One region of the Mesorhizobium kamtschaticum genome, then DNA from elsewhere that is predicted to be linked to it. Evidence: predicted binding sites of a transcription regulator. Region 1 holds the regulator's gene; each other region holds the start of a gene.
What was found. The regulator PhoB, encoded in region 1, activates phosphate uptake and scavenging genes when phosphate is short. The targets are predictions, from matches to a motif close to TGTCATNNANCTGTCAT.

Region 1 (10,145 bases):
AGGATGCCGAAAACTCGCTGACGTCGGTCGCCCGCGAAGCCGTCTGCCGCGCGATCGCCAGCACCCTGGTGATCGAATTCTTGATGCGATGCTTCATCTCCTGCAGCATCAGGTCCTTTTCGAGCAAGCTCCTTTCGGTCGTCTCGTGCAGGCGCGATGCCGCCTCATAGGCCCGCTCCTGATAGCGCGCCACCAGCGCGATGGCGCCCGCCGCCAGCAGGCCGAACAGCCCCAGCATCACCGGAATGGCGCGCGACGACGGCTGCGAGAAGGCGCTGGTCGGCCTGAACAGCACGATCCACGGCCTGCCGGCCACCGTGATCTTGCGGGTGACCAGCAACCGGTCGCCAAAGGATGAAGCCGGCGGCGTCTCCGACCGGAACAAGAGGTCGTCGCTGTTCACCGCGCCGTCATAGATCTCGGTGTTGACCGGCAGCAGCGGCGCACGGCTGAGTGCGATCTGGAACAGGTCGCGGGCCCGGAAGGCCGCGTAGAGAAAGCCCGCGGTCGAGGATCGCGATGCGTTGATAACCTCCGGAGCGGTTTCGACATTGAGCCGCACAAAGACCAGGAAGCCGGTAAAGGTCTGTGTCGCACCCGTGCCCTCGCCCAGCTGCACCAGCCCGCTCGCGTGCTGCTGGTCGTCGGCCATTGCCTTCTCGATCGCCGCGCGCCGCACCGGTTCGCTGAACATGTCGTAGCCGATGGCGGCCTGGTTGGACGGATCCAGCGGCTCGAAGAGCATGATGGGCGCGCGCCAGGGCTGTGTCGTGTCCGGATAGACCGGATGGCTGGCGCCAAAATCGTGGAGGATGTCGCGTTCGACCGCCGCCTCGTCGCCCGTCTTGACGAGCCCGAGGAAGCCAATGCCGCGCAGGCCGGCGAAATTGTTGTCGACATCCAGCGCGTTGAAGAACGCCTTGAACTCGCTCTGGGAGATGTCGCCATTGCGGGCGTCGAACAGCGCCTGTGTCGATCGCAAAAGCGACAAATGCAGGTCGATCCGGCTCTCGATCCTGTTGAGGGCGTCGTCGGCAGCCGCTTCGAACTTGATGCGGGAGGCTTCCTGCGTCGCGAAATAGGCGAACCCCGCCATGGTCATGCTGATCAGCGCAACGGCGATGAACGCGACAATCGGAAAGAGTTTCTTCAACGGATGATGCGGTCCATGAGCAATACCGGACCTTTATGGGCAAGTCGCCGGGCCAACACAATGGCAAGGCCAAGCCATCGCGATCACTGGCATATCACGTGACCGGCAACCGGCCATGCCTGATCAGCCCATACCGGGCCGCCGGCAGACCTCAGGCCGCGATCTTCAGCGCGCCCGGCCCGGGAATGGCGCCCGGAGGACATTTGCCCAGGATGATCATGCCGAGCACCTCGTCCTGCGTCACATCGGTGGTGCGTGCGGTGCCGACGACCTGGCCGTTCTTCATGACGCAGACCCGGTCGGCCAGTTCGAACACATCGTGGATGTCGTGGCTGATCAGGAAGATGCCGATACCATCGGATTTGAGCTGCTTGACCAGTTCGCCGACCTGCGCCGTTTCCTGCGGACCAAGGGCTGCCGTCGGCTCGTCCATGATCAGGATACGGGCGTTGAACAGGATCGCGCGTGCAATCGCCACCGATTGCCGCTGGCCGCCAGACAGCTTGATCACCGGCTCCTTGAAGCGCTGGAAGCGCGGATTGAGCCGGCCCATCACCTTGCGTGCCTCGGCCTCCATCGCAACGTCATCGAGCGTGCCCCAGGCGGTCATCAGCTCGCGGCCGAGGAACAGATTGGCGGCAGCGTCGACATTGTCGGCCAAAGCAAGCGTCTGGTAGATCGTCTCGATGCCGTATTTCTTGGCATCGCGCGGATTGGAGATCGAAGCCTCCTCGCCATTGACGAATATCTGGCCGGCATCGCGCTTGTAGGCGCCGGACAGGATCTTGATCAGGGTCGATTTGCCGGCGCCATTATGGCCGAGCAGCGCCATCACCTCACCCGGGAAAAGATCGACGGAGGCATCGTCAACGGCTCGGATACCGCCAAAGGCGATGGAAATGTTGCGCATGTCGACCAGCGGCGTGCCCACGGGGGCGGTTGCGGGAGCGATTTTGTCAGCCATGAACTTTCTCCCCCTAAACGCGCTTGCGGTAAACAGTGTCGAGCCAGACAGCAATGACCAGCACGGCGCCGACGACGATGCTCTGCAGCGGCGAGTCGACGCCGAGCAGCACCATGCCAGACTGCAGCGACTGCATCAAAAGCGCACCGAGCATGGCACCGATGATCGTTCCCGAACCGCCGGCAAGCGAGGTGCCGCCGATGACGGCCGCGGCAATGACAAGCAGCTCATCCAATGTGCCGAGCACGTTGGTCGACGAGTTCTGCCGGGCGGACGAGATCGCGGCGGCGATCGTCGCCAGCACGCCCATGATCATGAACACCTTCATGGTGATCCAGCGCGTGTTGATGCCGGCGAGATTGGCGGCCTCCGGATTGCCGCCGATGGCGAAGACATAGCGGCCGAAACGGGTGCGGCTGGTGACGAAGGTCATGATCAGCCCGACCGCGATCGCCATCAGCACCGGGATGGCAATGCCGTGGGCGATGAACAGGCCGCCTTCGGGAACCGTGATGTTGTTGGCCGCTGCATAGCGGTTCACGATGCCGATCGGCCACGGATAGGAATTGGCGAGCCAGACAGCGCCCATGATGATGGCGCAGGTGACCGCGCCGAGCAGCGTCTCGGCCCAGATCGGGCGCAGCGGAAAGCGGAAACGCTTGCGCTGGACGCGTCCGTTGAACAGGGCAAACACCACCGCCAGGCAGGCGACGATGCCGACGACCCAGCTCCATGTCGCTCCGATCGATCCTGCCGGCCCGCCGCCCATCAGCTGGAAGGTGGCATCCATTGGCGCCACGGTCTGGCCTGACGTGACCCACCAGGCGGCACCGCGCCAGATCAGCAAACCGCCCAGCGTGACGATGAAAGCCGGCACTTCGAGATAGGCGATGATGAAACCTTGAAAGGCGCCGATCAGCAGCCCGAGCGCCAGGCCGATGACCAGTGCCAGAACCCAGATCCACGGATTGCCGAGTTCGAGCCCGACGAACCGCACCAGGAAATGCACCTGAGCAAAGCCCATGACCATGCCGATCACGCCTTCGGCGGAGCCGACGGACAGGTCGATGTTGCGCATGACGATGACCAGCACCATGCCGCAGGCCATGATGGCGACGGCGGATGTCTGCACCGACAGGTTCCACAGATTGCGCGGCGTGAGAAAGGTGCGGCTGTCGAAATCGAGCGGATTGACGCCGAGACGCAGGCTGGAAATCACGTGCAGCCCGATCCAGATGATCAGCAGCGCGCCGACCATGCCGAGCATGCGGGTATCGATTTCGGTTGCCTTCAGGAACCGCGCCAGCGCGCCGAGTTCCGACGCACGCGCGGTGTCGGCCTGCGGGTTGGACGTCGTATCGGTCATGATTTCCTCCCACCGGCTTGCCGTCTGACGCGGATGCCGAGACCAGCCTAGAAGCTATCCGCGCGATGCGGAAACACAAATCTTTTTGAGAAAACGCCGCGGCTTTGGGCCGCGGCGTTTTCATTGCTTCAAACGGTCAAGCTCAGTTGCAGGCCGCGACGCTGCCGGCGGCGACGCCCGCGCAGACTTCGTCCTTCTTGATCCAGCCGGCGTCGATGACGACTTTGAGATTGTCCTTGGTGATGGCGACCGGGGTCAGGAACAGCGACTTGACGGTGTTGCCACCAGGCGTCGTGAAGTCCTTGACGCCGGCGATGTCGGTCATCTTCTTGCCATCGGCCAGCTGCGAGGCGATCTCGGCGGCGTTCTTGCCGAGTTCGCGCGCGTCCTTCCACACCGACACGGTCTGGGTGCCGAGAGCGATGCGGTTCAGCGCGGCATGGTCGCCGTCCTGGCCCGACACCGGCACGGTGCCGGCGAGCCCCTGCGCCGTCAGCGCCGCGACAACGCCACCGGCTGTGCCGTCATTGGCGGCGACCACGGCATCGACCTTATTGTCGTTGGCGGTCAGGAACTGCTCCATGTTCTTCTGGGCGTTGGCGGGCAGCCAGCCGTCCGTATAGGCCTCACCGACATTCTTGATCTTGCCGCTGTCGATGGCCGCCTTGAGCACTTCCATCGAGCCCGAGAACAGGAAATCGGCGTTCGGATCGGCACCCGAGCCCTTGATGAAGACATAGTTGCCTTCCGGCTTGGCCTTGAACACCGCAGCCGCCTGCAAGCGGCCGACTTCCTTGTTGTCGAAGGTCAGATAGAAGACGTCCTTGTTCTCGATCAAGCGGTCATAGCCGACGACCGGAATGCCTTCGTCCAGCGCCTTCTGCACGGCCGGGCCGATGGCCGAGGCATCCTGCGCCAGGATGATCAGCGAATTGGCGCCCTGCGAGATCAGGCTTTCGACATCGGTAAGCTGCTTGCCGGGATTGGACTGCGCATCGGCGGAGATGTACTTGTCGCCGGCGGCCTCGATCGCCTTCTTCATGGCGGCTTCGTCGGTCTTCCAGCGCTCTTCCTGGAAGTTGGACCACGAGACGCCGATGACCTTGTCCTTCGCCTGCGCGACCGACACAAGCGTCAGCGACATGGCGACACCCGCCAGGATGGCGGCTGTGAATCTCTTCATGATATTCCTCCCTGCGCCGAGTATGGCGCGACCAAACTGGCCCGAAGGCCGGCACAGAGGCTCTATTTTTTCGAGCCTCGAAAAAACACTGATCCAACACCGGAACGCTGTCAACAACGATTCTGATGGATTTTGATGCCCTTGTGAATTTTTTTCGAGCCTCGGAATAAATAAATGACAGGACGGGCCGCTTCTGCCAGTATTTGACCGTGTCGTCGGCAGCGTTCGAGGGGCCGGAGGAACCGCGGCGACCAGGAGGATGTGGGAAAGATGTCGGTCGGAATCCGCCACGACGATCTGCGCCGGCGCAACCGCGCCATGGTGATTACGGCCGTGCGCCGGGCCGGTCGGCCCTCGCGCACCGAGATCGCAGCGACCACCGGCCTCAGCCATTCGACCATATCGGCGATCTCTTCCGACCTGATCGGCGAAGGCATACTGGCCGAGAGCAAGCCGAGCGAGGCCGGCGCACTGAAACGCGGCAGGCCGCAGGTCGGCCTCGGCCTCAATCCGGAGGCCGCGGCTGTCATGACCGTGGTGCTGTCGCTGAATTTCCTCTCCGTCGCCGTCATCGACTATGCCGGCCAGGTGGTATCAGAGGAACAGCGCCGGCTGGACACGCTGACCATGTCGCGCGAAGCGCTGATCGGCGAATGCGTCGCCATCGTACGGCGGCGCCTCGACGATCCCGATATCGACGTGCGCAGCGTCGCTCGCATCGCGCTGGCGATCCAGGGCATCACCGACACCGAGGCCCGGGCGATGCTCTGGTCGCCGATCACGCCGCAGACCGACATCGCCTTCGCCGACATACTCGAAGCCGAGTTCCGCATCCCCGCCACCATGGAGAACGACTGCAACATGATGGCGGTGGCGCTGCGCTGGCGCGATCCCGAGCGCTACCGCGACGACTTCATCGCCATCCTTCTGTCGCACGGCATCGGCATGGGCCTGGTGCTGAAGGGCGAGCTGTTCACCGGCACTCATTCCTCGGGCGGCGAGTTCGGCCACATGATCCACCGGCCAGGCGGCGCGCTCTGCCGCTGCGGGCGCCGCGGCTGCGTCGAGGCCTATGCCGGCAACTATGCCATCTGGCGCAACGCCAGGCAGCTCAGTGAGGACACCGAGCCGGTCGCCGACGTCAGCGACACGCAGATGCGGGCACTCGCCGCCACCGCAAGGGAAAGAGACGGACCTGAGCGCGAAGCCTACCGCAAGGCCGGCGAGGCACTGGGCTATGGCCTCGGCAGCCTGTTCGCGCTGATCGATCCCGCACCCGTCGCCATGGTCGGCGTCAGTGCCGCCGCCTTCGACCTGATCGAGCCGGCATTGCGCGAGGCCATCGCCCAGACCGCCGGCGGCCAGCACTCGAAATCGATTTCCTTCGACACCGAACCGAACGAACTGCCGCTGATCCGCGAGGGCTGCGCCATGCGTGCGCTGACCTTCGTCGACCAGGAGATTTTCGCACCGGGCGTGCAGGCACGAGCTGGCGCCGGAAAGAGCGTGGCCTGAGCACGACCGATGTCCATGATGAAGAGCTACAAGAACCGACTTGGCGTGACATATTACCTGCCGGACTTCGGCCCTCCCGTTCACTGGCTCATGAATGTCTCGTCCGGAGACCCGGATCTGCCAGTCGTGTACTATTTCGAATGCGATGCTGAGAACCTTGGTTGTCGGGCAATCCACGTATACGCCGATGGTCGCGTGCTCCTCGCATATCCCGGAGGCCTCAACGGCGATCACCTGCCCGAAGGGGAACTGCCGACAGTAGAAGAGGTCGAGCAAGGTGACTGGCAAGTCCGCGAGATCACCAAAGCTGAATTCGACGCGCTTTGGGCTGCGCTGTCTCGCCTGGAAGGCACCGAGTGAACCCCAGACCGCCGTCTAATCTTCCCGAATAGCGTAGCCCGCACCGCGGATGGTGCGGATGACGTCCGGCATGCGGCCATTGTTGACCGCCTTGCGCAGCCGGCCGACATGCACGTCCACCGTGCGCTCGTCGATGTAGATCGTCTCGCCCCAGACATTGTCGAGCAGCTGGCTGCGCGAGAACACGCGGCCGGGATGGCGCATCATGAATTCGAGCAGACGGAATTCGGTCGGCCCGAGCCGGATCTCGCTCTTCTTGCGATAGACCCGGTGCGATTCACGGTCGAGCACGATGTCGCCGACCTTGAGCACACTGGACAGAACTTCCGGCTTGGCGCGGCGCAGCAGCGCCTTGACGCGAGCCATGAATTCCGGCGTCGAGAACGGCTTGACCAGATAGTCGTCGGCGCCGGTGGAGAGCCCACGTACGCGGTCGCTTTCTTCACCCCGCGCGGTCAGCATGATGATCGGCAGCCGCTCGGTCTCGGGCCGCATCCGCAGGCGCCGACAGAGTTCGATGCCGGACACCGCCGGCACCATCCAGTCGAGCACCAGAAGGTCGGGCACGTTCTCCTGCAGGCGGATTTCAGCCTCGTCGCCGCGCGGCACCACCTCCACCTGGTAGCCTTCGGATTCAAGATTGTAACGGAGCAGCACCCCCAGCGGCTCCTCATCCTCCACCACCATAATGCGTGGCGCGATCATCGATTGGTCACCTCTTGCGTCAGGCCGCGGGCGCCGACATCGCCGTCTCGTCCTGCTTGGGACGATTAGCGGGCAACTGCGTGCCGGTCAGGACATAGTAGGCGTTTTCGGCAATGTTGGTCACGTGGTCGCCGATGCGTTCGAGATTCTTGGCGCAGAACAGCAGATGCGTGCAAGCCGTGATGTTGCGCGGATCCTCCATCATGTAGGTCAGCAGTTCGCGGAAGACGGAGGTGTATTTGACGTCGATGCGTTCGTCGTCGGCGCGCAGCTTCGCCAGTGCCGCGGCATCGCGCGCCGCATACTCTTCGATCACGCCCTGCACCTGGATCAGCACCAGCTGTGCCATAGCGTCGATGGAATGCGACAGGTCGCGCGGCGTGGCGCTGAGACCGACGGTGCCGACGCGCTTGGCGATGTTCTTGGCAAGGTCGCCAATGCGCTCGAGATCGCCAGCCATGCGGATCGAGCCGACGACATGACGCAGATCGTCGGCCATTGGCTGGCGCTTGGCGATCAGCGTGATGGCGCGGTCGTCGAGTTCGCGCTGGCGCGCGTCCATGATGGCATCGTCGGAGACCACGCGCTGTGCCAGCGCATTGTCGGAATTCAGCAGCGCCTTGGTGGCGCCACCGACCATCGAGCCGGCTAGATCGCCCATGTCGCTGATCAGCCTGCTGATCTGTCCGAGATCCTCGTCGAAGGCTGCGACTGTGTGTTCGGCCATGATCCTGGTCCTCGTATGCGTGAGATCAGCCGAAGCGGCCGGTGATGTAGTCTTGCGTGCGCTTCTCGCGAGGCGACGTGAAGATCTTCTCGGTTTTGTCGAACTCGACCAGTTCGCCCAGATACATGAAAGCAGTCTGCTTCGAGACGCGCGCCGCCTGCTGCATGTTGTGGGTGACGATGACGATCGTGTAGTCGGCCTGCAGCTCGTCGATCAGCTCCTCGATCTTGGCGGTCGACAGCGGGTCGAGCGCCGAGGCCGGCTCGTCGAGCAGGATGACTTCCGGCTTCACGGCCACGGTACGGGCGATGCACAGCCGCTGCTGCTGCCCGCCTGACAGGCTGAGGCCGCTGGCATTGAGCTTGTCCTTGACCTCGTTCCACAGGGCTGCGCGCTTCAGCGCCTGCTCAACGCGGCCGTCCATCTCGGCCTTGCTGATCTTCTCATAGAGCCTGACGCCGAAGGCGATGTTCTCATAGATCGACATCGGGAACGGCGTCGGCTTCTGGAACACCATTCCGATCTTGGTGCGCAGCAGGTTGAGGTCTTGCGAACGGTCGAGAACGTTCTGACCGTCGAGCAGCACCTGGCCCTCGGCGGTCTGCTTGGGATAGAGTTCATAGATGCGGTTGAAGACGCGCAGCAGCGTCGACTTTCCGCAACCCGACGGTCCGATGAAGGCGGTGACACTGCGCTCGGGCAGCGATAGCGTGATATCCTTCAGCGCCTTCGACTGGCCGTAGTAGAAGTTGAGGTTCTTGACCTCGATCTTTACCTTGGCGGCTGCCTCGGCGGCGATCGTCATGTCTGGAGACAACATCTGGCTCATTTGTCCTCTCTGCGTCCGGTCAGGCTGCGCGCAACGATGCTGAGCGCGAGAACCGTCAATGTGATGATGAGTGCGCCAGTCCAGGCCAGCTGCTGCCATTCCTCGTAAGGGCTGAGAGCGAACTGGAAGATGGTGACTGGCAGGCTGGCCATCGGCGCGTTGAGATTGCTCGACCAGAACTGGTTGTTCAGCGCCGTGAAAAGAAGGGGTGCCGTCTCGCCGGAGATGCGGGCGATGGCCAGCAATATGCCGGTGACGATGCCCGACATTGCGGCGCGGTAGGCAACCGACTTGATGACCACCCAGCGCGGCGCACCGATCGCGGTGCCGGCTTCGCGCAAGGCGTTGGGCACCAGGTTGAGCATATCTTCAGTGGTGCGCACGACGACCGGGATGACCAGGATGGCAAGCGCGACGGCGCCGGCGATCGCCGAGAAGTGCCCCATAGGCCGCACCATCAGCTCATAGACGAACAGGCCGATAATGATCGACGGCGCCGACAGAAGGATGTCGTTGATGAAGCGCACCACGGTGGTGAGTTTCGAGAAACGGCCGTATTCAGCCATGTAGGTGCCGGCCAGCACACCGATCGGCGTGCCGACGATGATGCCGATGATGGTCATGACGATGCTGCCGTAGATAGCGTTGAGCAGACCGCCGGCATCGCCGGGCGGCGGCGTCATTTCCGTGAAGACCGCAAGATTGACACCTGAAAGGCCCTTGTAGAGCAGTGCGCCGAGGATGAGCGCCAGCCAGGCAAGGCCGATGCCGGCGGCGGCAACGCACAGCGTCATCATCACGCCATTCTTGCGCTTGCGGCTCTGGTGAAGCGACGTGGCTGTCGACATCGGTCAGGCTCCCGTGCGGGCGTCGATGCGCATCAGCATGTAGCGTGCGATGGCAAGGATCAGGAAAGTGATGACGAACAGGATGAGGCCGAGCGCCACCAGCGAAGAGGTGTAGAGATCGCCGACCGCTTCGGTGAATTCGTTGGCGATGGTCGCGGAGATCGTCGTTGCCGGCGCGAACAGCGAGGTCGAGATGCGGTGCGCGTTGCCGATGACGAATGTCACCGCCATGGTTTCGCCGAGCGCGCGGCCGAGGCCGAGCATGACGCCGCCCATGATGCCGATGCGGGTGTATGGGATGACGACGCGGCGGGTCACTTCCCAGGTCGTGCAGCCAATGCCGTAGGCCGATTCCTTCAATACGGGCGGCACCGTGTCGAAGACGTCCTTGGTGATCGAGGTGATGAACGGCAGCACCATGATGGCCAGGATCATCGACGAGGTCAGCAGGCCGATGCCATAGGGCGGGCCGGCAAACAGGCTGTTGAGGCCAGG
Region 2 (10,145 bases), on a different replicon from region 1:
GTACTGACCTTCGGTCTCGGGTTGCCTTAAGCAATCAGGCGGCTTTGCGTTCCTTCAAAGCCTTCTCGGAGGCATCCTTGATCGGCTTGGAATACGTCCTCGGTAGCTTTCATCATCACGGCGTGGAAGCCCTTCGCCTGCTCGGCGGACTCTTTCGATCTATTTGCGCAGGAAAGCGGTCTGCAGTTCGAAGAACTCGGAGGGACGGACAGCAATAACTGGGACGCTCGCCTGAAATCGGAGCTGAACGCAATGTCACGCCGAGCTTCTGTTAACCTGACAACGCCACCGCCACACAATCTCCTGGCTTCATGTTCACACCGCCGATCTCGAGCGGAACGCCGCTGGCTCCCGCCCTCCCTCGTCTTGCACCAATCGGTGGTAGGTCGTGACACGCCTATCGACGACCCAAGGGGCGACCACAGCATCGAACCGGCGAAAGTGCTCCGTGGAAAGATGCTCCTTGAATGCGGCCTCACTATTGTAAACCTCATAGAGGAAAATCTCTGACCCATCCTGGTTTTCGCAGACATCAAACACACTGCATCCCGGCTCCAATCTGCGAGAGGCGGATGCGTTCTCCAGAATGGCTTCACGGAACACGCCTCGGTACGCCATCTTCACCTCGAATGTCACGATCACGACGTAGCTGTCACGGTAAGCCTTCATGCGACCCTCGGGATGCATCCGGCAGAGCCGCGATCGTGGCGCAATTTGCGCTGCCACCAAACTCCATTGGGAGGTTCGCGCCCCTTCTCCCGAACAGATCGGCCGTCGCCGAGCGAAGGCCGGCTGCTCCAAGCTTGGTCATTGCGGTCGCTCTCCGTCTGTCGTCACGTGCCAGAGAATTCGCTCCTCGAGCGCGTCGAATGACTCGCGGCGGTGCAAGGAAAAGCGGTTATCGAAGAGCATGAGGTCTCCCGGCTCGATGCTGTCGCCCCAGTAGCCCGGGTATCGTTCGATGACGCTCCACAGAACGTTCGAAAGCTTTTCACTTTCTTCGGCGGACAGCCCTTCGATCAGGCATTCTCGCTGACGCGGCGGGAAAAGCGAAGGCCGGCCCGTCGCGAGCTCGCGGCGCACCAGCGGATGCGCTGGGCCGATGTGGCGGCGGTCGGCACCCTCTGGAAGAGACCGGATTTCTTCCGCATATTCCGGAGCATAGGCAAATACCGAGTAGTGAATGGCCTTCAAAGGAAGGATGAAATCCGCAAGCGCCTTGGGAAGGCTCTCGTAGACCGCCTGAAGGTCCATGAAAGAGGTCTTGGGCGGCCGGCGGCTCGGGGCCTTGCGGCCGTAAAGGAAGGTGAGGGCAGTCGGCGTGTCGAGATAGCTGCCATCGGTATGCCAGGAAAGTTCGGAGGAATCACCATCCCCCAGTACAGCTCCGTCACGCGACACATTCGAGACGACCTTGATTTGCGGATGTTCGGGAATATGCACGGCAGCTCCCGAATTGGGACGCCGCAACGCGCGGACCGGACCAAAGAGGCCGGCAAGCTTAACCAGTTTCCCCGCATCGAGCTGTTGACCACGGAAGCGCAGCACCTTGTAGCGCGCGACAAGGCTTTGGACCTCCTCAATCTGCCCGTTGGTGCCATTGACGAGGTTGCGCAAGTCCATGTCCGTTATGTCGGCCCCCAGCATGGGGGAAAGGGGTTCTGCGGTCAGCAATATCAATCTCCGTTTCAGATTCAGTCGCATCAATCGCGTCGTTGATGCAAATCAAACATAGACAACTAGATTTGTCAATTCCGGCAATACGACACGATGACGCTTGTGGTCTGGATCGACGGAACTCAGTAGTCGAGGATGAAGTCGACGCGGCTACCGCAGTAAGCCGTCACACCGAGAAACACCGGCACATCAGCTTCGTCGATGTTAAGAATTTCCAACTGAAAAACAGGGTCCTGCGCCGACATTTTCAGGTGGCGGGCTTCCTCTGCTTCGGGCAGGCGGCATCTGATGCGGACCGTCTTGCGTCGGAAGTTTTTCACGCCTAACTCAGCCATAATTTCCGATAGCGATATCCGCAAGCTCTGGCCAGCAGGTATCCGGGAAATAACCTCCTCGACGTCTGGAAACCGTTCCATCGGAAGATGGATTAAAGCGTAATGGACCGGCATTCCGTTTGCCTCGCCGAGCAGCGTGACCGTCATGATCGGGGAGCCTGCCTTTATCTGCAGATGATCTGCGATTGCCGCCGGTGCCGGATAGGTAATCGACGACAGGAGTTGCCTTGTCGGCACGCGCATGTTTTCGAGCAGGTTTTGCTCGAAACGGGTCTGGGTCCCGATATGGTAAGCGATGGCATCTTCGACCACGAAGGTACCGCGTCCACGCTCTGAGCGCACAAGTCCTCGGGCCTGGAGATGTGAAAGCGCGCGCCGCACTGTATGGCGGTTGACCCCGAAACGCGTTGCAAGTTCGACATCGCCCGGCAACCGCCCACCAGACTCCAAAACGCCACCTTCGATTTCCTTGACAAGCGTGTCGCTGATGTTCTGCCAGATCGCCATTTCCAATCCCCGTGCTTTACATCTCGCTGACGCCGCTCGCGTCGGCAAGACGCCTAACGTTGCCCTTTCCCGTCATCTGGTTGTCACATGGTATCACTATTAACATAGTTGTCTATGTTAATCATACAAATTTACACCGCTCGGCGAATACGGTACCCGCCATCCTACGATCATGAGGAGGATCGAGATGACCACAAGACGAAAAGTACTGGCAACAGGTCTGGCTGGCCTTGGCCTACTGGCAGTATCCCATACCCGCGCTGCTGCCTCGAAGATTACGCTTCAGGTTGCCTATGCGCCTGCCAATTTCTCTGCCATGTATGATGACCTGTTAAAGGCCTTTATGAAGGAGAATCCCGATATCGCGGTCACTGCACGTAGCTTCGCCACTTACGGCGATCTTATGCAGGACAATCTAAGGGCGCAGATTACCGGCAACCTGCCCGACGTGTCACATGAAGGCCTGAACCTCATCCGCATCTATGCCGACAAAAAGCTCGCGATGGCGCTCGACGGCTACATCGCTCGCGACAGCGACTGGAGCGCCGCGGGCTATCCTGAGATAGTCCAGAAGATCGGTGCGGTCGACGGCAAGGTCTACGCCATCCCCTTTGCGGTTTCTACGCCGACATTGTTTTTTAATCTGGACCTCGTGAAGCGCGCTGGCGGCAATCCCGACAAGCTGCCGACGGACTGGCCCGAAATCTTTGCGCTCGCCAAGGCGATCGATGCGTTGGACAACAACATTTCCGGGATCTATTACGATTATGCTGCCAGCAGCGCGTTCGCATTCGAGACGCTGTTGTTCAGTCGCGGCGGCGCAATGATGAGCCCGGACGAAAAGACGCTGCTGATCGACGGCCCGGAAGGGAAATGGACAATGGACATGTTGCGGCGCTTTGGCGAAGCTGGCCAGGTCGACATGTCGCGCAACGATGCCCTCCAGACCTTCATCGCGGGAACGCTAGGCATCTATTGGAATACAAGCAGCCAGCTCGGCAATTTCGACAAGAACATTGGCGATCGCTTCCGTTACGTCATGACCTCCATTCCCCTACACAAGAATGGTCATCTTCCGGCCGCCGGCAACGGCATGGTTATGTTCAGCGCCGACGATGCACGCCGCGAAGCAGCCTGGAAATACATCAAGTTCGCTTCGAGCCCGAAAGGCCAGGCGATCATGGCGAAGAAGAGCGGATATGTTCCAGTTAATAGCCGCACGCTTGACGATGGTGCTATGCGGGCTTTCTACAATGCCCATCCAAACTACGCGGTCGCGCTGACGCAGATCAAGGATCTGACGGGCTGGTATCTATTCCCCGGCGAGAACGGCGTGAAAGCGAACGATACCTTGACCAAGGCCATGCGCGAAGTCGTGACATTGCGCAAGTCGCCTGACCAAGCGCTCGCCGAAGTGACGGCCGAGATTAGAGAGCTCATTGGCGATTCTCCTGCTCACTGAATAACCTTCTAGGCGGGCATGCAGGGGGCGGCATTCGCTACTGGCGGCGCAGCCGGCAAATATCCACTTTCCAAATCGAGGTTCCGCACATGATTCGAAGACGAAACGCAATCCATCCTGTTTGATGGAGAGAAGCGCATCGAGCACGCTGGAATTGCAAGTCTGCAGATCTCAGACGAGGGACCCCGAGCGCCCACTTTTGGTCTTTCTGCCCGGCGGCGGGCATCTCGCGCGCATTGCATATGGCAACTTCGCCTCCCGCCGCGCCGATTTCCTGGACTATTGGCTCGAAAGCCATAAGATGGGGCTGTTAGCCTGAAAAATTCAGGGCGGGTTGGCGGATGTGGTTCAAGCCTTTGAAATGACGTAGGATTCGGTTGCTAAGGGCTCGGCGCGGAACAAACGCTTCATGTGATGACCCGTAAGCGGGAGGAATTCGGATCGACGCGCGGCGATTGATGGCGTCAGAAGCCGCGGCCGCGCTGCCGCTTGAGTTTTTTGATACGCCGGCGTTGGTAGGCATCGATGTCGCGGAACAGCGGAAAGCGACGATCGAAGAGGAGGTGGGTGATGGAGACGATATGGACAGCCGCCGTGTCGTCACCGCCGATGTCGAGGCAACAGGCAACGCCGCCCTCGTCGCCGAGATTCTGCACGTCAACCACCTGACACCTTGCGGGAATTGGGATCTCGGGCGATTTTGCTTCGAGGCTACGCTGTAGATCTTTGGTGATGGCTGCGTCGATCGGTAACAAATCCTTCAGCTTGGAGATGAGGAGATCGGTTTTCTCAGGAACATCGATCATCTTTGTGCTCTTGATTGTAAGATGGGCGGTTGCTGTCTTTGAGGTGGATGGGCTGAGGAGAACCCTAGATCGCGCGGTTTGCGCTGGGAGCCAAAGGTCCATGGTCAATCGATGTGCATGGCAGTGGTGAGATCGTATAGTTCCACTCGCCGTGAAAGTCGTCGTGGGCAAGGTTGTTGGCGGCCATTTCGGCGTCGGAGACCTTGATCGCTTTGGGATACGCGTTTGCGTCGAGGTAGCATTGCACATCGATGCCTTTGTCCGTCGTCGTCGCTCCGATCAGTTGGACGATGACCTCGTGGCTGATCAGCGGCTTGCCGCGGCAGTTCTGCGTGATGAAGTAAAGAGGCGATACTCGATACGGTTCCACTTGCTCGTACCGGGTGGGTGGTGGGCGACAGTAATGGCCAATCCGGTTTCGTTGGCGAAGGTCTGAAGCTCGCGCTTCCACAAGCGCACGCATGCGCCATTGCCGCCACCGCAATCGACGGTGATGAGGAGGCTGGTCGCGCCGAGAAAGCCGGCGACCAACAGCAGCATTGCGCGGATTTCATGCGCCTGCCCCACGTTCTATCGCGATCTGGCCACCTGATGATTGTCAAGCGGCAGAGTTTGGTTCGGATTGCGGCATTTGCATGCTTGAGAGTCCTTTCACTTGTTTTCCCATGCGTGTCTATAGGAAAACCTTCTTGTGTCCGAAACTGGACAAGAATGTCGCAAGCCTGGTCGCCAAGGCCGAGCCACCGGTTACCAGGCAAGCGCTGTAACGCAAACGGAGCGCTAATTCGGCACGCAACTTGCTTCGATGATTCCATCAAAGGAAGGTCAGCAGTGCGTCACGGGGCTAAGCGGCAATTGGCAAGTCCCTCGACGTTAACCCGGACAAGCGGCGGCGGTGCTTTGTGGACCGCAGGACGACGTCTTCGAACGATGATAAACGTGATCATGTTCTGCAACAGCCACAAGCATCTGAAAGGAAGCGCAGCGTGAGACATTATATGGGCCTTGATATCGCAGTGAAAGAGCATCGTCCACCCGGTTCCTGTTCCGAACTGGGTCGTTGCGGTGCGCCACGAGCGATGCGACGGCCGCTCGGTTGGTACCTCGGGCCGAAGCACTGGAGGCAGTTGGCTTCGGGACCGGGCTTTGCTCGCGATCAGAGGTCCGTGAGTTGGAGCCTTTGCTGAATGATGGCGCGATCGTAGAGCCAGCGTTGATTTTGCCGGGTGGTGGCTTAACGGTAAAGCACTCGTGACGATGATGAATTTCCGAGCCTTCGCAACAGGCCGGCTCGACATGAGACGTGCGCAGGTGGACTCCATTGTGCAGACGCGCGACGGCGTATCTGTACGCCTCGGCACAGAGATCAGCACGGTAGACAATGCGGTCGTCGCTGTCGGGCCGGCAACAACTGCGTTTCTTAGCCAGAACGGATATTCCCTTCCCACCTCCGTCTCAACGGGCACCCTGATCACGGTTACTTCGCCAGAACGCGTCTTGCATCATATCTTCTACAGCGAGGAATTTCACGTTCGGCCGCAAGGTGGGAATCAATATTTGATACGGTTTCCGGATCACAAGGATGCATCTGCGGTCGCAGAATCCCCCGTTGAGGCTGGATCAATCATTGCCGCTCTCGGCAGATGGTTTCCCGATACGCCATTCCAAATCGAATGTGCAATCTGTAGGTCCTGCGTCATCCCACATCATCCGGGGCCGGTTGCGGGCCCTTCAAGCGGCGACTTAACTGGAGACACCAATGCTAGACTCACTCAATGCTTTCGATGCGCGTTCAGCGGCGAGCGCCGAGACTATCGATCTTGGTCGCACCATGGCACCGACCCCGCTAGCGTTCTCGCAGTTCCTTCGAAACGGGATCAGCAACCTGGTATTGGAAAACGACCTCAGCACTCTGGTCCGTCACCATCGGTTCCTCGGCACCGATACCGATAAGCTCCTTGGGGCGAGATGGCTGGCGCCGCGATTGGGAGATTCGGTTCCCCTCGATCGGCTTTTGGTGACGGGCGGCACACAAAGCGCCCTCCTCGTTTTGCTTGGCACATTATTGAAGCCAGGTGATTTAGTTCTGACCGAACTGCTCACCTACCCCGCGGTTAGGCCGCTCACCAACCTCCTTGGCCTCAAGCTGGACGGGGTAGAAATCGACTCTGATGGAATCCTCCCCGATGCGCTGGAGGACTGCTGCCGTCGCCTGGCACCGGCCCTGCTGTTCACCAGTCCCACGGTCCAAAATCCCACAACCTCGATAATGCCAGCCGCGCGCCGGGCAGAAATTGCCGCGATCACGAGAAAACATAACGTACTGATCGTCGAGGACGATGTTCAGGCGCTTTTAGTCGATGATCCGCCGCCTCCGATTTCAACTTATGCCCCAGAAATCAGTTGGTATGTGATGAGCTTGGCCAAATCGATCTCGATCGGCCTACGCGTAGCATATCTCGTTGGGCCTGATGCTGGCTCCGTCAGCAGCCTGCGGTCCAATTTGAGGAGCGTTTCCAGTTGGTTCGTTTCGCCGCTGTCAGCCGCATTGGTGCAGACATGGATGCAAGACGGCTCGGCCCACAAGATCCTGACGGAAGTTAAGAACGAGAGCCGAGTGCGACAAAGGCTTGCATCTGAGATCCTGCGGGATTTTGAATTCGAGACGAAACCGTGCGCACTACACCTGTGGATGCCGTTGCCAGCTGGATGGTCGTCGGAGGCCTTTGGCGAGCATTCGGAGGCCTTGGGGGTGCATGTCCAGACTTCCAGACTGTTCACGTTGCCGGGCAATCAGCCACCAGCGTCGATTCGTGTATCACTGGGTCGACCCTTGGAGCATGGGACCCTTAGTCGCGCGTTAGAGATACTGGCCGGCTTACTGCGTACCGCCCGACCGGCGTCCGGATGAGCGCCGACGATCGATCTCGACTGTGAGAATAAAGGGATCATCACGAGGTGAGTTCAAATGGAAGCCGCGATTGTTTTCAACGACTTTAGTTACTCGGCCGCAAACTATGAGTACAAGCCCGATTACTCGGCCATCGTGGTTGACAGTTTGGTCCGGTACGTCGGTGCCCATAATGTGCTAGGCGCCGTCGTCGATGTCGGCGCCGGAACAGGTAAGCTAACTCGCATGTTGGCAGACCGCGGAGCCCGAGGCATCGCGATCGAACCGAACGAGCAGATGCGCGCCGAGGGGATTAAGATGTCCGCCGGCGATTCTTCGTTCGCCTGGCTACCTGGCACGGCAGAGGTCACAGGTCAGCCGACTGGATCAGCCGACTGGGTTTGCATGGCTGGCGTATTGCAGTGTATTGACGCGTCGCGGGCCTTAAGTGAGACTAGGCGAATCCTTCGCGAGAATGGGTTTCTTACCGTGATGTCACGGTTAGCAGACCTGGGTAACGATCCCATCCACGACGAAATTGAAGACCTAATCTCGAAGCGTGTGCCGAACGTGCGGCGCGCGCCACAGGAGGTGAGGAAATTTCTGGCTACTTTGCCCTCTTTGCTGACCTCTAGCGGCGGCTTCAGAGATTCTCTCTACATGGAAGCCAGTCAGGACGAAATGGTTTCCGCTGAGCGTTTCATCGCGTCGCTGAGGGCAGCCCACGATATTCCGAGCCAAATTGGTATCGAGCGGTGGGAGACACTGATCGCAGAGATCGGCCGCATTCTGCCCACCACGGATACCTTCCGCCTGAGGTACCGCACCTACGCATGGACGGTGATTAAGGCATAGCTTTGGAAACGAGAAATCAAGAAAGGAACCGACACGACGTTGGCCTTGCTATCTTCCCGCTCCGGGCGATACTGCATCCTCCCATGTCCGCGGGGGCTCCAACTCACGCATCCGCACTGCAATTGCGACGTCGGGTGCGACTTCGTTGATGACAAATGGCAGCATTTCGCATTCCTCTCTCCGAGATACAAAACTGTTTCACCCGTGTCATGGTTACGCGCTCGCGGTCAGCCCTCCGTCCACAAAGAGGATCTGGCCCGTAACGAAACGGGCTAAGGGTGATGCAAAGAAAAGGACCGCTCCAGCAACATCGACTGGCGCTGCTAGGCGGCCAAACGGAATGTTCGATACCGCATGTTGAAATGCGTCCGGATCCTCAAGCGCCTGGTCGTTCTTTCGCGTCCGAACAGCGCCGGGAGCCACGCCATTGACCGTGATGCTGTGAGGGGCGAGCTCTGTCGCTTGCTGTTTCATGAGGATAGCTAAGCCACCCTTCGCCGCACACATTGCGCTGTATCCGCGGCCACGGAAGCCAAGTGACGACCGTACCGAAAGCAGATGAACCTGGCTGCCTCCCTTCGCCGTGGAAATCTGGTGTTTGGCAACCGCCTGCGAGAGAAACATCCCAGCGCGCAAGGTGTTCGCGTAGACCTCGTCGAAGGCCTCCTCGGTCACTTCGAGCAGCTTCTGCTCCTTATGGAACCCTACACAGTTGACGAGAATATCAATCGACCCATGTTTCGCCGCGAGAGAACCTGTTAAGTCGCGGAGGGCTTGGATGTTGCAGGCGTCCACCTCGAGCCCTTCGGCATCCCATAGTCTTGCGTTGAATTCTTCGGCAAGATTTCGAGCGTGGTCCCCGTTTCGACCGGCGATAAGGCACTTCGCACCCGCTGCCGCCAGCATCTCGGAGATTGTTGTTCCTATCGCCCCGTATCCACCGACAACGAGCGCGACCTTGCCGAACAAGCACGTCGGGTTCTGGAGAGGCATTTCACGGTCCGCAACCGTCATTGCGACCTCCCGGACCGGGACGATGAACGAGGTAGGTTATCGTCATCGGCAGTCGCGGAAACACGCGTCGCCCGCCACGTCCCGGGCCCATACTGGGTCTTGAAAACGGGCCCCAGATGCTCCGGCGCCGCACCACCAAACCTTGCGGTTCCCGTCATCACGCCGTTTTCTCCAACTTTTCCTTTGAACTGGCAAAACAGGTGAATGGGCGTCGTTCCGTGCTCGGCCTCAAATTCGACGCCATGGCCGCTCACTTTGCCACGAATGCGTCCACAACCGGCTGCGGTCTGAAGGGCGCCTGAGAGATCCGGACCGTTTTGCCGGAGTCCGGCCTGATACACCTTCGACCCATGGAGGAACTGTATCTCAACCCGCCAATTGCCCGTAACGTCAGCCTGCGGGCGCGGTATCAAACCGGACCGGACGAACGACTGAGGTCGATCGAAAGCGGCGGCCAGCCCACGTCCAACGGTGTCCGCCTCTTCGTCGGACAGGTTGATAGGATCTAGGACTATCGACGTCGGAGTGGACCAGAAATCGTGGATCAGAATCCGTGGACGCCGCTCGAGCAGCGCGAGCCTGAGAGCCTCAGCGTCGAG
Region 3 (10,145 bases), 450 kb from region 1:
TCTCTGTCTGGCAAGGATTTCGCATGATCGCGGAATCCGACAGCCAGCAGGTGGACAAAGGCGACGACGTCGATGCGTTTGCCGCACCGGCGCGGCGGTTCATCGCTGCGCCGCCGCCGCTGGTGCCGGAGCAGCAATTGGCCAGGCGGGAAAGCCTGCCGCTGCTGACCTTCGTTGCCATCATCATACTGGCGGGCCTCGCGCATCTGACCGGGGCGCCGATCTTCATCAGCCTCGCATTGCTGGCAACCGGCCTCGCCGGCCTTGGAATGCACCTGCATGCCAGACGCAGCGTCCACCGCACCGTGGTGCTGCTGGACGAGACCACCGCCCGCAGCCGCGCCGAGATCGAGACGCTGGCCGACCGCATGTGGGAAATGCAGGAAAGCGAGGAGCGCTTTCGCGGCCTCATCGACGCGCTTGGCGATCTCGTCATCCATCGCGACCGCGACGGCTACATCGTCTATGCCAACAAGGTGTTCGCCGATCTGGTCGAAACCGATCAGCGCGACCTTGCCGGCAAGACCCTTGCCGAACTCGGCATCGAGGTCGGCATCGTGCCCGACGCCGCCTTTTCCGACCATGAGTGCCTGAGTTCCACCGACGTCGCCATCCGCACGCCGAGCGGCTCGCGCTGGTTCTCCTGGATCGAATTGTCGGTGCGCGACAAGGATAGCGGCGCGGTTTCGCATCGCGCCATCGCCCGCGATATCACTGCCCGCAAGCGCGCAGAATCCTCGCTGATCACCGCGCGCGAGCGGGCCGATATGCAAGCCAGGCCAAGTCGCGCTTCCTCGCCACCGTCAGCCATGAAATCCGCACGCCGATGAACGGCATCATGGGCATGGCCAGGCTTTTGGCCGACACCAGCCTGTCGCCGGAACAGCAGACCTATGTCGGCGCCGTCTCGACCTCTGCCAGCGCCTTGCTCGCCTTGATCGAGGATCTGCTCGACTATTCCAAGATCGAGGCCGGCCGCTTCGATCCGGAGCCGCAGCCGATGTCGGTGCGCGAGATCGCCGACAACATCATCGAATTGCTGGCCGCGCGCGCCTTCGCCAAGGATATTGGCCTCGGCTGCCACGTCGAACCGGATGTACCGCAATTGATCACCGCCGATCCTGGCCGGGTCAGGCAGGTGCTGCTCAACCTCATCGGCAACGCCATCAAGTTCACCGACAGCGGCGGTGTGCTGGTCAGCGTCGCGCGCGCCCGCACCGAGAGCAGCGACCGCATCTGCTTCACCATCACCGACACCGGTCCCGGCCTGCGCGACGAGGACATGGAGCGGATCTTCGAAGAGTTCGAGCAGGCCGACGGCACCTCGACGCGCGCACATGGCGGGGCGGGGCTGGGGCTTGCCATCTCCAGGCGCCTGGTGGCTGCCATGGGCGGCACGATTTCGGTCTCCAGCCGGCTTGGCCAGGGGTCGGAATTCGTCTTCGAAATCCCAGCCACGGAGGCCACGGGGGCGCCACAGGGCCGGCAGAACGTGCTTGCCGGCAGACGCGCGGTGATCCTGTCGAGGAACGCCGTCGAGGCCGACGCCATCGCCCGCACCATCCGCGCCAATGGCGGCACGGCCGGTATCGCCACCACCGTGGCGCAGGCCGCCCCCCTGGCCGAGGGCTGCGACGCGCTTCTGGTCGACGCGGCCATGGAGGAGAGTGACGGCAGGCTGCTCAAGCGGTTGCGCCAAAGCGGCTTTTCCGATTGCGAAGCCATCACGCTGATCGCGCCGACCGACCGCGGCATGCTTGGCGAATTCCGAGCCAGCGGCTACGCGACCTTCCTGGCCCGGCCGGTGCGCGGGGGAACACTTTTGCGTGTCCTTTTAACCAGCCATGCGCCGGCCCTTGCCCAGCCGCAGCCGGAAAAGCGCCGCACTCCGGCACTTCGCGCCTCAAGCGACCGCCAGCAGGGCCTGTCCGTGCTGATCGCCGAAGACAACGACATCAATGCCATGCTGGCTCGCGCCACGCTGTTGAAGGCGGGGCACCGCGTCAAGGTGGTCGGCAATGGCAAGGCCGCCGTCGAGGCCGTCACCAGCGCCGGGCACAAGCACCGCTTCGACGTGGTGCTGATGGACCTGCATATGCCGGTCATGGACGGGTTGGACGCCATTGCCGCGATCCGCCGCCATGAAGAGGAAACATCGGCGGCGCCCGTGCCGATCATGGTGCTGTCGGCCGACAGCCAGGAAAAACCCGCCATACGGTGCTCGCCCACGGCGCCAGCGGCTTCGTCACCAAGCCGCTCGACCCCGATGCGCTTGTCAGCGCCGTCGAGGGCCAGGTCGCCGCTTGAACAGGTTTTTTCCGGCGCGCGGCTAGTGCATTTCGCGCGAAAGTGACTCCGTTTTTGCGACGACGACATGCATGAAAACAAGGACCTGACGCGCGTTGCCTGGGCTCGCGCAAACGCGACGGGCTTCATGTTTCCTCACCTAACGTAGCCGGTTGACCGTTTTCGCCAGCCGACGAAGTATTGCCCGCGACGCCGTATCACGGTACTGTCACAATCCTGTTGCACCTACACCGTATCCCCGTGCCAAGAGGGATGGCTCGAAGGAGAATCACTCGTGCATACAGTTATGCCGGAATGTGACACTCGGCCAAACGCCAGCAGCGCCTTGCTTGCCGGACGTAACGTCGATTCCGTCATAAAAGGCGCAGCACTCGGCCGTATCGGCAATCTCGAAGTGCGGCTCGCCCGCAACGAGGCCGAGATCGCGGCCGCGCAGGAAGTGCGCTACCGCGTATTTTACGACGAGCTTGGCGCCAGGAAGGACCTGTTCCAGGCGCAGGACCGTCGCGACGCCGATCGGTTCGATCCGCTCTGCGACCATCTTCTGGTGCTGGATACGACGCTTTCCGGCCCCGAACATCGCCGTATCGTCGGTACCTATCGCCTGCTGCGGCAAGAAATCGCGGCCACCGCCGGCGGCTTCTATTCCGAAGGCGAGTTCGAGCTGACCAAGCTCATCGCCCGTCACCCCGGCCAGCGTTTTCTCGAACTCGGCCGCTCCTGCGTTTTGCCGCAATACCGTTCGAAGCGTACCATCGAGGCGCTGTGGCAAGGCATCTGGGCGTACATCAACCACTACGAAATCGGCGTGATGACCGGCTGCGCCTCTTTCCACGGCACCGTGCCGGCCGCTCACGCGGAGGCGCTCACCTATCTTGCCCATCACTGCCGTACCAACTCCGCCTGGGACGTGCGCGCGGTTTCCGATCGGTACTGCTCCATGGATTTGATGCCGATCGAGGCGGTCAATGCCAAGGCGGCGATCGCGGCGATGCCGCCCCTGGTCAAGGGCTATCTGAGGGTCGGCGCCCGCATCGGCGACGGCTGCGTCATCGACCGCGAATTCTCGACCGTCGACGTCTTCGTGGTGATGCCGGTCAAGGAGATCGGCGCCCGCTACGTCAACTACTATGGCGGGGAAGCGCAGCGTTTCGCGGCGTGAAGGCAGTAGGCAGTAGGCAGTAGGCAGTAGGCAGTAGGCAGTAGTGAAGACGTTGCGATTCGTGCTTTTTGCCTACTGACTAATCCCTACCCCCTAATCCCTCTCTTACGGAATATCTTCCGGCCGCCTTCCCGGCCGGCTCTTGTAGGACGGAAACGACCAGCCGAAACGCAGCGCGCCGCCGCGCACGGCGAGCGCCACGACGAAGCCGGCCAACCCCGAGACGATCTGCGGCAATCCGGCGACGTCGCCCAGTGTGAAGATCGCGGCGCCCGCCAGAGCGGCCGTCACATAGATCTCCGGTCTCAGCAGCACCGACGGCTCGCCGGCCAAGAGATCGCGCAATATGCCGCCGAAGGTTGCCGTCAGCATGCCGGTGATGATCGAAACCACCGGCGAACCGGTGATAGCCAGGCCCTTTGCCGCGCCCATCACCGAAAAGGCGGCCAGCCCGATGGCGTCGAGCCACAGCAGCAGCTTGTAGCGGGATCGACGCGGTGCGCGGTGAAGAAGACCAGAACCGCCACGACAGCGCAGATCAGCACATAGTCGCGGTTTCCCACCCAGAAGACCGGCACGTTGAGGATGAGGTCGCGAAACGTGCCGCCGCCAATGCCGGTGACGCTGGCCAGGAACAGGAAACCGATAATGTCGAGCTGTTTGCGCGAAGCAGCCAACGCCCCGGTCGCCGCAAAAACGGCGACGCCGGCATAGTCGAGAAGGGCGATGGGATGCATGGAAGGCCAAGGCAGTAAGGGAATAGGGCAGTAAGGCAGTATGTTTAACACGAAGCCGGAGGGGTTGGGACGCCCCCTATCCTCCTACCGCCCTACTGCCTAATCCCTAACTACGCATCCCTCTCCGCCTCGTCATTCACCGGCCCCGGCTCGACCGGCGCCTCGGCGGCAATTTTCGGGCCGCCCTTGGCGACGCCGACCATGGCCGGACGCAGCACCCGCTCGCCGATCGAATAGCCCGGCTGCACGACCTGGACCACCGTGTTGGCCGGGACATCGGGATTGGGCACTTCGAACATCGCCTGGTGGAAATTGGGATCGAACTTCTCGCCTTCGGGAGTAAGCTTCTTGACCCCGTGCCGTTCCAGCGCCGACAGCATGGCACGCTCGGTCAGGTCGACGCCTTCGATCAGCGCCTTGAAGCCGGCGTCGCCCGACGCCTTGGCCTCGGCGGGTATGGCGTCCAGCGCCCGGCGCAGATTGTCCGACACCGACAGCATGTCGCGAGCGAAATTCGCAACCGCATAGGTGCGGGCGTCGTGCACGTCGCGCGCGGTGCGGCGGCGCAGGTTCTCCATCTCGGCCGCGACGCGCAGCGCGCGGTCCTTCAACTCTTCATTTTCCTTCAGCAGTCGCACAAGCGCTTCATAGTCGCCGTCGATGCTGCCTTCCGTGCGCTCGGCATTGGCCTCGGCCGCCTCGGCTTCACTGGGCGCGCGTTCGTCTTTTGCCTGGTCGCTCATCGCCGTTTCCCGTCATCTCGAATGGTGTGGATTTTGTGCCCGATATCGAGGTTTGGCAGCCAAAAATCAAGGGGTAAGGCACCGGGAGGACCTTCGGGGGTCCATACGGTGATCAATGACACTCCTTCGATTTTAATTCAAATTTTACCGTATTTGCCGGCTTGGCTTGCCACAGAAGCGTGATGCGGGAACCATTCCCTTGCTGGAGGAGTTTCGGAACCGACAAAGGATTTTGAAACGATGACCCGCGACAAGGCTGAAAAGGGAGAAAAGCTCGCCACCGAAGTCAGGCGCCAGTTTGGCGCCGAGGCGATGACGCGCTTTCTGCGCACCTTGCCGGCTTTTCGTGCCGAAGCCGACATTCCCAATCGCTTCAGGGAGTTGCTTGAGCATCTCGATCGGCTGGAAAGCAGTACGGGCGGTGGCGGACAGCGATAACCGTCCACCAATTCGGCTTAAACATCCAGCGCCATGCCGGTCTCGGCGTCGAACAGGCTCACCTTGGCGATGTCAGGCTCGACAAAGAGCGTCTCGCCGGGGCGGGCGCTGATTCTGTCGCGAAACACGGCGACCGCCGGTTCACCGCCGATCGTCAGATGAACCTGGGTTTCTGACCCCATCGGTTCAACCACGCCGATCAATGCCGCAATTCCCTTGTCAGGGGCAACGACACTCAAATGCTCGGGCCGGAATCCGTACTGGACCATCTTTCCGTCCACCGCGTTGAAGCGTGAACCGGCCGGCAGCAAGGTTCCGTCTCTTGTTCGCACCACCGGCATGCCGTTGTGGTTTGCGACCACGCCGTTGATGATGTTCATCGACGGCGAACCGATAAAGGTGGCGACAAACACGTTGACCGGACGATCGTAGAGATCGAGCGGACTGCCGATCTGCTCAACCCGCCCATTGTTCAACACGACGATCTGGTCGGCCATGGTCATGGCTTCGACCTGATCGTGCGTCACATAGACGGTGGTGGTGCGCAGGCGCTGATGCAATGCCTTGATCTCGGCGCGCATTGCCACGCGCAATTTGGCGTCGAGGTTCGACAGCGGTTCATCAAACAAGAAGACCTGCGGATTGCGCACGATCGAGCGTCCCATGGCGACACGCTGCCTCTGGCCACCCGACAGCTGCCGCGGATAGCGGTCGAGCAGCAGCGTCAGGCCCAGGATTTCCGCGGCCTTTGCCACCCGCTCGGCCTTTTCCGCCTTTGGCGCTTTGGCAAGCGTCATCGAGAACGCCATGTTTTCGGCGACCGTCATGTGCGGGTAGAGCGCATAATTCTGGAACACCATGGAGATGTCGCGTTGCTTCGGCGGCAGGTCGTTGACGACCTTGTCGCCAATGCTGATCGTTCCGCCCGAAATGTCCTCCAGTCCGGCGATCATGCGCAGCAGTGTGGACTTTCCGCAGCCCGACGGACCGACCAGCACCACGAACTGACCGTCCGGAATCTTGACCGAGACGCCATGCAACACCTCATGCCCGGCGTAGGATTTGAGGACGTTGGCGATTTCGACTGAAGCCATCGGGATCTTCCTGGGATTGGTGAGGCGAGACGTTCAGGTCCCGCTCACATGTATCTTGTCGGTAGACAGGGCACCTTCCGCGATCAGCAATCCGATGCCGCCGTTGGTGAACGCCTCCGCACTGATGTCCTGCGCCTCGAGCGACACACCGCCGAAGAGCGCAGCTATGCGCGTACCCTTTACGGTCAGCGTCACCGGAATGGTCTTTTCGAAGACGAGATCGAAATCGGTCTCGGCTAGAACGAGCGTGTCCATGTCCCTTGTGCGGACGATCTGCAGCTTTCCGCTGCGGGTGGCACGCACGGCATAGTAGCGCCGCAGTCCCTGGACGCGCGCGCAGACGCCGCCATAATTGCCAAGGTGAATGACGATGTCGCTTGAGACTTTGTAATCGGTCCATTGCCGCGTGCCGTGAATAACGATGCCCTCGTCACGGCTTTGCGAAATGCGGAAACTGGGCGGATAGCGTTTGGAAAAGAAGCTGACGCCGTTGACCCAGGCCATGCGCCAGAAATCGCTGTCGCCGGCGGGGCGATGCAGCGTCAGTTCCGGTGCGCCATCCCATCTGAGATAGTCGAGCAGCACGCGGCCGTCGGCGCGCTTGCCGTCACTGGCGAGTACGACACCGATCTCGGCGATCGGCTGGCCATCCAGGTCCGGCATTCGCCATGAAAGCGTGCGGTCCTCACCGGCATTCAAGGTGATCGCATCGCCGTCAATGTCGCGCAGATGGTCATCGCCATCATAAGCGCGGATGCGCAGCCGAACCGACACCGCGCCCTTGTTGTGCCGATCGGCGACGACGCGTGCCTGGACCACTTGCCCCGGATAGACCAGCGGCGTCGCCATCAGATCGTAGGTGCGCATCGACAGCACCTCGCGCGGCGAGAATGTCGGCGTCGTGACGGCGGCAGTCAGGCCGGGTGCCAGTGCCTCGTAGTTTATGGTCAGGGCACGGGCGTTCTCGAACTCGACATTGCCGACGCGAACGCCATTGGCGGAGCCGTGCCCCTCCACCGGCCGAAAGCCTTGCTGGCTGCCAGACAGCGAGAAGTGAAACTGCGCGCCGCCCTTCGGCGCATCGAGCGGCTTTCCGCCGGCGAGCGCCATGCCGAGGTTGGCGATGTAGTAGGCCGTGCGCACCGCGTCGTTGATCGAGTTGCCACCATCGGCCGAGGAGATCAGCAGGCGGTCGGCGATTGGCCCACGCCAGTCCGGGCCGGCCTCGATCCCGTCGAGGCCGAGCATCAGGGCGATCAGGCAGCCGACATTGCCGGCATTGCAGTCGGTGTCCCAGCCGGAGGTGTTGACGATCATCTGCGCCTTCTGGAAATCGTTGGGCGCATAGAGCACGGCCATCACCATCAGCGCGTGATTCGGCACGACGTGGCAGTTGCCCGGGTATTTGTCGTAGCCGTATTTATCCTCGATCTTCTGCCGTGTGTCGTGCCAGTCGGGATATTCTTTCACCCAACCGCGGATGTCGGCGATCAGCTTTGCGATCAGGCTATCACGCGGGATGACCGACAGGCCGGTATCGATGAGGTGGTCGATGTCGTCAGACACGAAGGCTTCAGCCTCCATCGCCGCCCACAGCATCGCCGCATGGACGGATTGGCCATCGTGCGAAACCTTGCCGGCCTGCTCGGCAAGCTTTGCCGCCAGCTCCGGCTGCCCCGGCGCAACCATTGCCCAGCCATCGATGAATATCTGTGCGCCGATCTGCTCGGCGACCGTCAGACCGTTGGTGGCGATGGAACCCGAATGCGGCGCCGGGATGCCCTTCTTGAGGTTGAGCCACGCGGTATGCTCGGTCGAATTGCCGCTGCCGCCCCACCACAGGATAGAGCGTTCCTCGACGATGTAGTTGAGCCACGCCTTGCCTATGGCCTCGGCCGGCAAATCGGACGAGATGCCGTAATCCTCGAGCGCGCGGATGAAGGTAAAGGTGCCGGCGACATCGTCGTCGGTCACCACCAGTGGTTGGTTCAGGCGCTCATGTACGTAATAGTCGATCGGCCCGAGCTCCTTCATGATCTTCTGGTAGGTCCAGCCCTCGAACGGCCGGCCGAGATAGACGCCCACCAGCTTGCCAAGCACGCCGGCATAGACCCGTTCCAGATAGTCGTTTGGAATCTGCATGTTCTGCTCCAGATAGTCGAAAGATTTCAGCCCTTTACCGAGCCGCCCGCCATGCCTTCGATGAACCGTTTCTGCATGGCGACAAACAGCACCACCACCGGCACCACGATGATCAGCGCCGCCGCCATGATCTCTCCCCAGTCGGAACTGTATTGTCCGCTGAGCAGGTAGAAGCCGATCACCGCGGTGACCTTGTCCGCCTTCTGTAGGAAGGTCGCGGCGATCAGGAATTCGTTCCAGGAATTGAGCCCGATGATCAGCGCCACCGTCAGGATGCCGGGCGACACGATCGGCAGCATGACCTTGGAAAACACCTGCCAGTGGGTGGCGCCATCGATCAGCGCGGCTTCCTCGAGCTCCTTTGGCACGGCGATGAAATACGTCCTCAGCAACATCACCGCGAACGGGCTGTAGAGCGCGGTGTAGATCAGCGCGACGCCAAAGACGTTGTTGATCAGTCCGAGCTTGGCGTAGCCGAAATAGAGCGGGAAGATATAAAGCTGGATCGGCGCCGTGGTCGTCGCCAGCAGGTAGAATGTCCAGATCTTCCACGACGCGATTTTCTTGCGCGCCAGCACATAGGCCGACAGCGAGGACGTCGAGCAGACGAGAACGATCGTCGTGCCGGAAAGCAGCAATGAATTGACGAAGGTTGTCGAAAACTTGGCGTGTTTCCAGGCGTTGACGAAGTTCTCCCAGCGGATGGGGTTTGGCAGTGACAGCGGGCTTTGCACGATCTGCGCTGCCGGCTTCAAAGAATTGAGCACCAGCAAGGCGATCGGAAACAGCGCAATGAATGCACCGATGCCGAGCACGATGTAGGAGATCGTCAGAGTGGTCCGGCTTTCGACCATTCTCATTGCTCGCCCTCCTGCGTCTGCAGGCGCACGTAGAAGAACGTGCCGACGAGGCCGAACAGGCTGATGACCAGCGCCGCCGCGGCTGCCTGGCCGACATTGAGGTCGTAGAAGGCATGGCGGTAGGCCAGCGTCGACAGCACCTCACTCGAAAACGCCGGGCCACCCTGGGTCAGGATGTAAACGAAGTCGAAGGCAAGGAAGCTCCAGATCACCGTCATGATCAACATCAGCATGATGGTCGGTCGAATTGCGGGCAAAAGCACATAACGCATCATCTGCCCGTAGCTGGCGCCCTCGATGCGCGCCGCCTCGATGTGCTCCTGCGGCACCTGCCGCAGTGCCGCGAAGAAAATGACGCACAGAAATCCCCACCAGTGCCAGAGGTCGACGGTCGCGACGCCGAACAGTGCCGTCGATGGCTGCGCCAGCGGGTTGGCCACCGGCATGCCCATGCGGGCCAGCAGGCCGAACACGCCGGTGACGGGGCTGTAGATCATGCCTTGCCAGACCCGCGCCGTGATAACGGTGGCGATGACCACGGGCAGGAAGTAGACGACCTGGAAAAAATTGCTGCCTCGCCTGACGATTAAAAGCATCGAGGCCGCCAGCAGTCCCATGGCGATCGGCACGACGAGGAAGATGCCGGTCCAGATGATGTTGTT

Region 2: the regulator PhoB is predicted to act here: its motif matches at 2,590-2,606, upstream of phnF (phosphonate metabolism transcriptional regulator PhnF).
Region 3: the regulator PhoB is predicted to act here: its motif matches at 2,514-2,530, upstream of olsB (l-ornithine N(alpha)-acyltransferase).

The regions. Positions count from the first base shown of each region.
Region 1 is NZ_CM149691.1:1,789,946-1,800,090, reverse strand. Features, by position in the region: gene AC0V7N_RS08845 (CHASE domain-containing protein) at 1-1,153, opposite strand, end outside; gene AC0V7N_RS08840 (ATP-binding cassette domain-containing protein) at 1,305-2,117, opposite strand; gene AC0V7N_RS08835 (sugar ABC transporter permease) at 2,131-3,483, opposite strand; gene xylF (D-xylose ABC transporter substrate-binding protein) at 3,626-4,666, opposite strand; gene AC0V7N_RS08825 (ROK family protein) at 4,937-6,181, shown strand; gene AC0V7N_RS08820 (DUF6881 domain-containing protein) at 6,197-6,541, shown strand; gene phoB (phosphate regulon transcriptional regulator PhoB) at 6,557-7,246, opposite strand; gene phoU (phosphate signaling complex protein PhoU) at 7,266-7,973, opposite strand; gene pstB (phosphate ABC transporter ATP-binding protein PstB) at 7,999-8,802, opposite strand; gene pstA (phosphate ABC transporter permease PstA) at 8,799-9,650, opposite strand; gene pstC (phosphate ABC transporter permease subunit PstC) at 9,654-10,145, opposite strand, start outside.
Region 2 is NZ_JBWBWI020000002.1:197,586-207,730, forward strand. Features, by position in the region: gene AC0V7N_RS36685 (antibiotic biosynthesis monooxygenase) at 316-669, opposite strand; gene AC0V7N_RS36690 (TauD/TfdA family dioxygenase) at 808-1,674, opposite strand; gene phnF (phosphonate metabolism transcriptional regulator PhnF) at 1,800-2,519, opposite strand; gene AC0V7N_RS36700 (extracellular solute-binding protein) at 2,707-3,981, shown strand; gene AC0V7N_RS36705 (hypothetical protein) at 4,446-4,787, opposite strand; partial or broken gene AC0V7N_RS36710 (ISAzo13-like element transposase-related protein) at 4,852-5,297, opposite strand; gene AC0V7N_RS36715 (aminotransferase class I/II-fold pyridoxal phosphate-dependent enzyme) at 6,547-7,698, shown strand; gene AC0V7N_RS36720 (methyltransferase domain-containing protein) at 7,756-8,532, shown strand; gene AC0V7N_RS36725 (SDR family oxidoreductase) at 8,746-9,546, opposite strand; gene AC0V7N_RS36730 (hypothetical protein) at 9,543-10,145, opposite strand, start outside.
Region 3 is NZ_CM149691.1:2,238,807-2,248,951, reverse strand. Features, by position in the region: partial or broken gene AC0V7N_RS11040 (hybrid sensor histidine kinase/response regulator) at 24-2,307, shown strand; gene olsB (l-ornithine N(alpha)-acyltransferase) at 2,594-3,469, shown strand; partial or broken gene AC0V7N_RS11030 (trimeric intracellular cation channel family protein) at 3,575-4,206, opposite strand; gene grpE (nucleotide exchange factor GrpE) at 4,317-4,949, opposite strand; gene AC0V7N_RS11020 (hypothetical protein) at 5,190-5,387, shown strand; gene AC0V7N_RS11015 (sn-glycerol-3-phosphate ABC transporter ATP-binding protein UgpC) at 5,405-6,481, opposite strand; gene AC0V7N_RS11010 (ADP-ribosylglycohydrolase family protein) at 6,515-8,623, opposite strand; gene AC0V7N_RS11005 (carbohydrate ABC transporter permease) at 8,650-9,483, opposite strand; gene AC0V7N_RS11000 (carbohydrate ABC transporter permease) at 9,480-10,145, opposite strand, start outside.